2 regions of the Mycobacterium mantenii genome follow, and region 1 is predicted to be linked to the other one. Evidence: riboswitches for the same ligand, from Rfam matches in the RefSeq annotation. Region 1 holds a riboswitch; the other holds the start of a gene.
What was found. A riboswitch is a leader RNA that binds a small molecule or an ion and turns the genes downstream of it on or off. The one in region 1 is predicted to bind magnesium.

Region 1 (4,198 bases):
GGACAGGTTGCGGCATCGCCGGCCGGCGATGATCATTATCGTGCCGCCGACGATGCCTAGCACCGCTCCGCCGGCAAGGCCCTCCTCGAGAGTGGCGGTGGACAGGTCCGGGAAGAACGTGGCGGCCGTCAAAGCCAGCGACAGCAGCACCAGACACCACACGATGGTCCACGCAATGATGTTCTGCCGCACGGTGTTCACCCACGGGCCCAGCACCGCCCGGTCGTTGCACAGCAGCACCAGAAACACGGTGGCCGAGGGAAGCAGGACACCGGCGAGCGCCTGGACGCCCTGGGTCACCAGGCCCAGGATGTGGTCGGGGCTGAAGGAGACCGCCGCCGAAACGCCGAGCAGTATCGCGTAGCCGCCGTAGAACAGCGGGGCCTCGCTGATCTTCCAATGCAACGAGTGCCGCTTGCCCATGGCGTCACCGACCGCATAGGTGGTCGCCAGGCCGACGGCGTTGGCGCCGATCAGTGACGCGTCCAGCAGGATGATCGCGAACAACACACCCACCGTGCCGCCCAGGTGCCTCGACAATCCCGAAGCGACCGCGCCCGCATCGGTGAAGTGACCCGCATCGGCGGTGCCGGTCAATCCGAACGCCGCGACGACCATCAGCGCCGTCGCGCCGACCATGACCACGACGATTCCGATGGCCAAATCCGCTCTCCCATAGGGAATCCAGCGGGCGGTGATGCGCTTGTCCACCACGTTGGACTGCTGGAAGAACAGCTGCCACGGGGCGACCGTGGTGCCCACGATCGCGACCACCAGCAGCAGCACCGTCGAGTTGAGCCCACCCGGGAACTGCGGTATCAGGCCGGCCACGGTCGCTTTCGGGGTCGGGTGCACCAGCCAAACCATCGGGAAGATCAGCACGTTGACCGCGATCAGCAGGAACATCAACCGCTCCCAGCGGCGGAACGACCCGCCGGCCACCACCGCGAACAGCAGCACGGCCGCGGCCGGCACGGCGACGATCCTCGGGCAACCTAGGTACCCGAGAGCCAATGAGACACCGATGAATTCGGTCACGATCGTCAAGGCGTTCAGGACCAACAGATCACCCACGCTGAAGGCGCCCCAGAACTTGCCGAACCGCTCGAATATCAAGCGCGCGTGCCCAACCCGGGCCACGGCACCGAGCCGCAGCACCATTTCCTGGTTCACGTACAGCACCGGAATCAGCAGTGCCAGCGTCCACAACAGGCCCATGCCGTAGTTCTGGCCGGCCTGCGCATAGGTCGCGACGCCACCGGCGTCGTTGTCGCCCACCATGACGATCAGTCCGGGACCGGTGATGACGGCCAGTGTGCGCAGGCGGCGCCAACGCCCGCTGAACGCCCCGTAGGTGCCGTCTCCATCGCGCCGGATGCGCCCGAACGCGCCGACGATGTCGCCAACGTGTCCGGAATCCAGCACCGTCCAGCTCTGCGTCTCGCCGGGTACGCCTTCCGGCGCGGCAGCGGTCCGGCCGAACCCCGAGCCGCGGCGGCCGCCGGTGTGGATCGAAGTCATCGAATCCTCGCTATCTCGAAGGGTTCTCACCTCGCGGTGAGGCAGTCGTGGTTGCGGCACTCAACGCGCCCGCGGCGACGGGCGGCACTGGGGTGGCCCAGCGGCGCCCGCCGCGGCAGTGGTTCAACGGTGGTTGCTGCCGGAACCCGAGGCGTGCCCACCCAGCGACGCGGTGACCACCGCGATCGGCATCCTCGAGACATACAGGTTGGCCCGCTCCTGCGGGGTCAGGCCGGCCCTCAGGTGAAATCTGTTGGCCAGCAACCGGCCTGCACGCAGCATCGACCGTCCGCGCATCCGGGAAGCGGCGGCAATACGGTGTGTGACAACAAAAGCCATGATCTTCTTCTCCTGACGGAGGTCCGATCGGCGTCGGCACAGCGTGTCAGCCGCGCAGGACCAGGCGAGGTCAAGCGGTGCGCGAAATGCCGGAACCGGATCGGGACAAGACGGATTTCGGATAGGGACTATCGCCGGGACTCATCTCGCCCTCACCTCCTCACGGCCAAGACACACGCGGGTGTCACCACGTTCACCTGAACGAAAGAGGCAGGAAGGACCCACGGCACATACCGCGGGTCGCACCCCTCTCGTCGGAGCTTCGGCACTGCACGGCGTATCCGGAACATTCCAGAAGCCACTTGGGCTCAACCCTTGGGTCCGGGAAGAGCTGTCCTGACCCGGGGCGTCTCTCGACGTTCGGGGTCAGTGGCCTGTATCCATGCAGACGCCTCACCTACCGAGGTGCTTGCGGAACCCATGGTTCCACGCGGTCGAGAGCTCGTCAAACCGGCTTTACGCATCCCTGACGCCGAGACCCGGCTCCCAGGGCAAGCTCAGTCCGGAAGCCTAGGCTCGATGCCATGACCACAACGTTGCAGGATTCCCGGGTCGCGTCGACGCTCGACCGCATGTACGCCGAGTCGAAAAACCAGATGTCGCTGCTGCGCGAGCGGCGCGGCACGTTCGATCGGCCGATGACCGCGCAGGAGCGGGCCGACGCAATGAGCGAGTTCTACATTCCGGTGACACCGGAAGCCGGCCGGTTGTTGTATTCGCTGGTACGGGCCACCCGCCCGGCGACGATCGTCGAGTTCGGTATGTCTTTCGGCATTTCCGCCGTGCACCTGGCCGCCGCGGTGCGTGACAACCGCACCGGCCGGGTGGTGACCACCGAGCTGAGTGACACCAAGATCGCTGCCGCCAAGCAGACCTTCGCCGAGACCGGCCTCGACGACGTCATCACCATCCTCGAAGGCGATGCGTTGTCCACGCTGGCGGACCTGCCCTGGCCCGTCGATTTCGTATTGCTCGACGGTTGGAAAGACCTGTACTTACCGGTGCTCGAGCTGCTGGAGCCGCGGCTGTCGCCCGGCGTGCTGGTCATCGCCGACAACGCCAGTTCGGCCGACATGGCGCCCTATCTGAACCGGGTGCGCAACCCCGATAACGGCTACGTGAGCTTTAACTTCCAGGTTCGCGACAGCGACAGCATGGAGATCAGCTGCCGCACAGGCGGTTAGGGCCTATCTCAGCGATTCCTCGAGCCACGGGGTCAGCCACTTCACCCCTTCCGGGGTGAGGTGGACGCCGTCGCTGCGCACCTTGATGCCGTCGACCTTGGCGGTATAGACACCGTCGGGGCACAGCTTTTTGTTCAGGTCGAGGATCGCGACGCCTCTGTGGTGGCTAACGGTCTTGCGCAACATGGTGTTCCACAGGTTGACCCGATCCGGCTGGTCCTCCGGATACAGCCGGCCGTCCGGCTTTTCACCGCCGCGGCTGTAGGGGACGGTGGCGACCACCACGTGGACGCCGGTCGCACCCACGATGGTCAGTGCCCGTTCGAGCTCACCGTTGAGGTAGGCGTCGAAGGTCGGGTCGCCGATGTGGGTCCACTGGCCCTCGTTGACCCGGTCCACCGTCTCCCAGCGGCCGATGACCAGCAACGCGACGTCCGGCTGGTCCTGACTGACCTGCCTCGACCAGCGGATCGGCCAGCCGTCACATTCGGATCGCTGCTCCAGAGTCTGGCCGATGTACCGATACGGCGTGCCGCGCACCAGGCTGCAGCCGATGACGGTGTGGTCGAGGAACGTGAACCCTGGTGTCGGAGGCAGATAGTGCATCCAGGTCCACCCGATCGAATCACCGAACACCGAGACCGTGAACGGCCGGTTGGCATCTCGGGGCCGGCTCGCCCCAGGCGGCGACGGCGAGACCGCCGCGACCGCGGAGACTCCGGGCGGCAGGCCGACCTCGCGCAGACCGGGCCCGGTCCCCACCGGGACCACCAGCAGCGTCACCGCGGCGGCGCTGGCCACGGTCGCTGCCGCCAGCGGCAGCAGCGGCACACGCGCCGGTCGCCAGCGCCGGATGGGTTGTTCGAGCAGCCAATACGACACCGCGGCCGCCGCCAGCGTGGCGCCGCACCGTGCGGCGAACAACGACAGCCCGGACCAGCCCGTGCGTTCGCCGTTGAGCGCCAGGAATATTGGCCAGTGCCATAGGTAGACGCCGTACGAGATGGTCCCCAGATACACCAGCGGGCGCAACGCGAGCGCGCGGGCGACGATTCCGCGCTGCTCCAGCGCGACCGGTGCGATCACGATGACGGCCGCGACCGCGACCCCGATCAGCAAGCCGTGGCGGAATTCGCCGCTGGCGCCGGTGGCGT
Region 2 (4,198 bases), 2.8 Mb from region 1:
AGAACGCGACGGTCCCGCCAGCGCAAAGGAGTGCTCAGCCGATGACAACAGCGCGCCTGCCCCAACTGCCACTCGAGGAAGCCCGGGCCGCCGCCGACGAAGCGGCCGTCCCCAACTACATGGCCGAACTCAGCATCTTCCAGGTGCTGCTCAACCATCCGCCGCTGGCGCGCGGCATCAACGACTTGCTCGCCACCATGCTCTGGCACGGGGTGCTCGACCCGCGGCTACGCGAGCTGGTGATCATGCGGATCGGCTGGCTCACCGCCTGCGAATACGAATGGACACAGCACTGGCGCGTCGCATCCCGGCTCGGCGTTCCGGCCGAGGATCTGCTGGGCGTGCGGGATTGGCAGAACCATGCCGGGTTCGGGTCCATCGAGCGGGCCGTGCTCGCGGCCACCGACGACGTGGTCCGCGACGGCGCGGTCAGCGCCGCGAGCTGGGCGGCATGCGAACACGAATTCGCAGGTGACACAACGGTTCTCGTCGAACTCGTCACGGTCATCGGCGCCTGGCGGATGATCGCCTCGATCCTGCAGAGCCTGGAGGTGCCGTTGGAGGAGGGCGTGTCGAGCTGGCCGCCGGACGGCCGATCGCCCCGCTCTTAGCGTCGGCGCTCACACCCCGAGTTGCCCACGCCCCGTGGCCGATTGACTTAGCAATCAATAACTCTTAGCGTCGGTCAATGCGAACCAGGGCCGCCGAGATGCTCGGAGTCGAATTCCCGATCTGCGCCTTCAGCCACTGCCGCGATGTGGTGGCGGCGGTGACCAACGCGGGCGGCTTCGGGATCCTGGGTGCTACCGCGCACAGCCCGCAGCGCCTGCAGAGCGAGCTGACCTGGATCGAGGAGCAGACCGGCGGCAAGCCCTACGGCGTGGACCTGCTGCTGCCGCCCAAGTACGTGGGCGCCGAGCAAGGTGGCATCGACACCGCACAGGCCCGCACCCTGCTGCCCGACGAGCATCGCGCGTTCGTCGACGACCTCCTGGCCCGGTACGGGATCGCGGCGGCCGCCGAGGAACCGCGCCGACCCCTCGGCGGCCTGAACATCTCGCCCAAGGGTTACGAGCCGCTGCTCGACGTGGCGTTCTCCAACAACATCCGGCTGATCGCCAGCGCGCTCGGGCCGCCCCCGCCGGACCTCGTCCAACGCGCGCACGATCAGGACGTGCTGGTCGCGGCGCTGGCCGGGACCACCCGGCACGCGCAGCGGCACGCCGCCGCGGGCGTCGACCTGATCGTCGCGCAAGGCACCGAGGCGGGCGGCCACACCGGCGAGGTGGCGACCATGGTCCTGGTCCCCGAGGTCGTCGACGCCGTGGCGCCGGTGCCCGTCCTGGCCGCCGGCGGAATCGCCCGCGGCCGCCAGATCGCCGCGGCGCTGGCCCTGGGCGCCGAGGGCGTCTGGTGCGGCTCGGTGTGGCTTACCACCGAAGAGGCCGAGACGGTGCCCGTGGTCAAGGAGAAGTTCCTGGCCGCCAGCTCGTCGGACACGGTGCGGTCGCGCTCGATGACGGGCAAGCCGGCGCGGATGCTGCGCACCGCCTGGACCGACGAGTGGGAGCGCCCGGAAAACCCGGATCCGCTGGGCATGCCGCTGCAGACCGCGCTGATCGCCGAGCCGCAGGTGCGCATCAACTCCGCGGCCGCCCACCAGGGTGCCAAGGCGCGCGAGTTGGCCACCTACTTCGTCGGACAGGTGGTGGGCTCGCTCGACCGGGTCCGCCCGACCCGCGCTGTTGTGCTCGACATGGTCGAAGAGTTCATCGATACCATCGGCCGGCTCGACGGCCTGGTCGAGAAGTGATCCGTGGGCCGCTCGGCAACCGTTCGGCCCTGACAATCTTTCGGCCGCTGCCGGGTCACATGCCCAGTTCAGCCTCGCGAACCTGGCCGAATGCTGTGTGCGCCCCTAACGAATGCGTACAGAATCTCCGACACGCGATCCGGGGATTTGACCGTGTCATACCCGTCGTGCATGATCGGTCGGGTTGGCACCTCGTTAGGTGAGGCGTCTACACGAATACAGGCCACTGACCCCGAACGTCGAAAGACGCCCCGGGTCAGGACAGCTCCTCCCGGCTTAAGGGTTGAGCCCAGGTGGCTTCCGGACTACCGGACACGTCGTGTAGTGCCGAATCTCTGACGAGAGGGGTGCGGATCTCCGACGGTCGTCGGATTCTGCTCCTCTGCTGCGCATAGATTGCATGCGACCCGCGCATGCGTCGTGACCGCGAGGAGGTGAGGGACACATGAGTTCTAGCGATAGTCCGGATCGAAGTCCGAACCGTGTTTCGTCCCCAACCGGTCTCCGGCGCGACCTCCTCGGCTGAGTCGTCGCAACGCTAAGTGGTTATCGCCCAAGCGTTCTGATATCGGAACCGACCCGGGATGGGACACGTCAGTCCATGAAGTCCCCCGTTGGATCTCCCCGCTAGGAGGCGATGATGACCGTAGCTTTCTCCGACGAAGTGGTAACCGTGCCGCCCGCCCGCACGCTGACCGTGGTGCGTGACGGCGACACCATTCCGGCCCCCGCCCAGGCTCGCGTGGCCACGGCCCGCCGGACCGACAACCCGCCGTTCGGCGCCGGTGGCGACCCGCTGGTCGACGGCGCCGCTCGCCTGCTGAGCGTCCCGCTGCGGCACGTGTACGCCGCGCTGTGGCGCGTGGGCGTCCTCGAAGTCCGGGCCTGAAAGCCGAACTCCGATGGACGTCGAGCAACTCCTGCTCCAAGGGGTCGCTCGGTCGCAGACGTAGTTCTGCGCCTTGGCGACCCCTTGGAGTGCGTCCGGATTTGCGGGTCTTCGTAGAATCGTCTTACTGGCGTCGATCCGGCCATCACCGGGGAGCCTTCGGAAGAACAGCCGTCCCGGCCCAGTAGACCCGAACGGGTAGGCCCGTCACAGCCGTCATCGAGTGGCCACGCGAAAGCGCGGCAAGCGGGGTGGTACCGCGGCGCTCGCGCAGCCAGCGCGTCGTCGTCCCCGGTTTGCACCGTGGCACAGGAGACAAACGCGCATCGTGACCGACACATCCGGCCCCGAGGCTGACCGCGACGCTCAGCTCGCGGACGCCGTCCAGGCCTACCCCAAGCCGGCCGGCGGGGCGCCCGACTTTCCCGCCCTCGAGCTCGAGGTGCTGGACTACTGGACCCGCGACGACACCTTCCGCGCCAGCATCGCCCGCCGGGACGGCGCACCGGAATACGTGTTCTACGACGGGCCGCCGTTCGCCAACGGGCTGCCGCACTACGGGCACCTGCTCACCGGCTACGTCAAGGACATCGTGCCGCGCTACCGCACCATGCGCGGCTACAAGGTGGAGCGCCGCTTCGGCTGGGACACCCACGGGCTGCCGGCCGAACTCGAAGTCGAGCGCCAGCTGGGCATCACCGACAAGTCCCAGATCGACGACATGGGCATCGCCGCGTTCAACGACGCCTGCCGCGCATCGGTGCTGCGCTACACCGACGAGTGGCAGGCCTACGTCACCCGCCAGGCGCGCTGGGTCGACTTCGACAACGACTACAAGACGCTGGATCTGCCCTACATGGAGTCGGTGATCTGGGCGTTCAAACAGCTCTGGGACAAGGGCCTGGCCTACGAGGGCTACCGGGTGTTGCCCTACTGCTGGCGCGACGAAACCCCGCTGTCCAACCACGAACTGCGGATGGACGACGACGTGTATCAGAGCCGTCAGGACCCCGCGCTCACGGTGGGCTTCCAGGTGACCGGCGGCCGGTTGGACGGGGCCCACCTGCTGGTGTGGACCACGACACCGTGGACCCTGCCGTCCAACCTCGCCGTCGCCGTCAACCCCGACGTGACCTACGTCGAGGTCCAGGCCGGCCAGCATCGGTTCGTGCTGGCCCAGCCGCGGCTGGCCGCCTACGCCCGCGAGTTGGGCGAAGAACCCGAGATCCTGGGCACTTACCGCGGCGCGGACCTGCTCGGCACCCGGTACCTGCCACCGTTCCCGTATTTCATGGATACCGAGAACGCGTTTCAGGTGCTGCCCGGCGAGTTCGTCACCACCGAGGACGGCACCGGCATCGTGCACATGGCGCCGGCCTACGGCGAGGACGACATGGCGACCACCGACCGGGTCGGCATCGTGCCGGTCACGCCGGTCGACGCCAAGGGGCGATTCGACGCCAGCGTGCCGGATTACCGGGGGCAGCACGTCTTTG

Region 2: another riboswitch for magnesium. It lies ahead of G6N50_RS03840 (Rv1535 family protein); the one in region 1 lies ahead of G6N50_RS18935 (hypothetical protein).

What each region holds. Positions count from the first base shown of each region.
Region 1 covers NZ_AP022590.1:4,182,297-4,186,494, forward strand. Annotated here, with positions in the region: gene G6N50_RS18930 (NRAMP family divalent metal transporter) at 1-1,521, opposite strand, end outside; gene G6N50_RS18935 (hypothetical protein) at 1,645-1,860, opposite strand; M-box (ykoK) riboswitch at 2,100-2,272, opposite strand; gene G6N50_RS18940 (O-methyltransferase) at 2,385-3,044, shown strand; gene G6N50_RS18945 (acyltransferase family protein) at 3,048-4,198, opposite strand, start outside.
Region 2 covers NZ_AP022590.1:792,923-797,120, forward strand. Annotated here, with positions in the region: gene G6N50_RS03830 (carboxymuconolactone decarboxylase family protein) at 42-611, shown strand; gene G6N50_RS03835 (NAD(P)H-dependent flavin oxidoreductase) at 689-1,813, shown strand; M-box (ykoK) riboswitch at 1,998-2,167, shown strand; gene G6N50_RS03840 (Rv1535 family protein) at 2,454-2,702, shown strand; gene ileS (isoleucine--tRNA ligase) at 3,031-4,198, shown strand, end outside.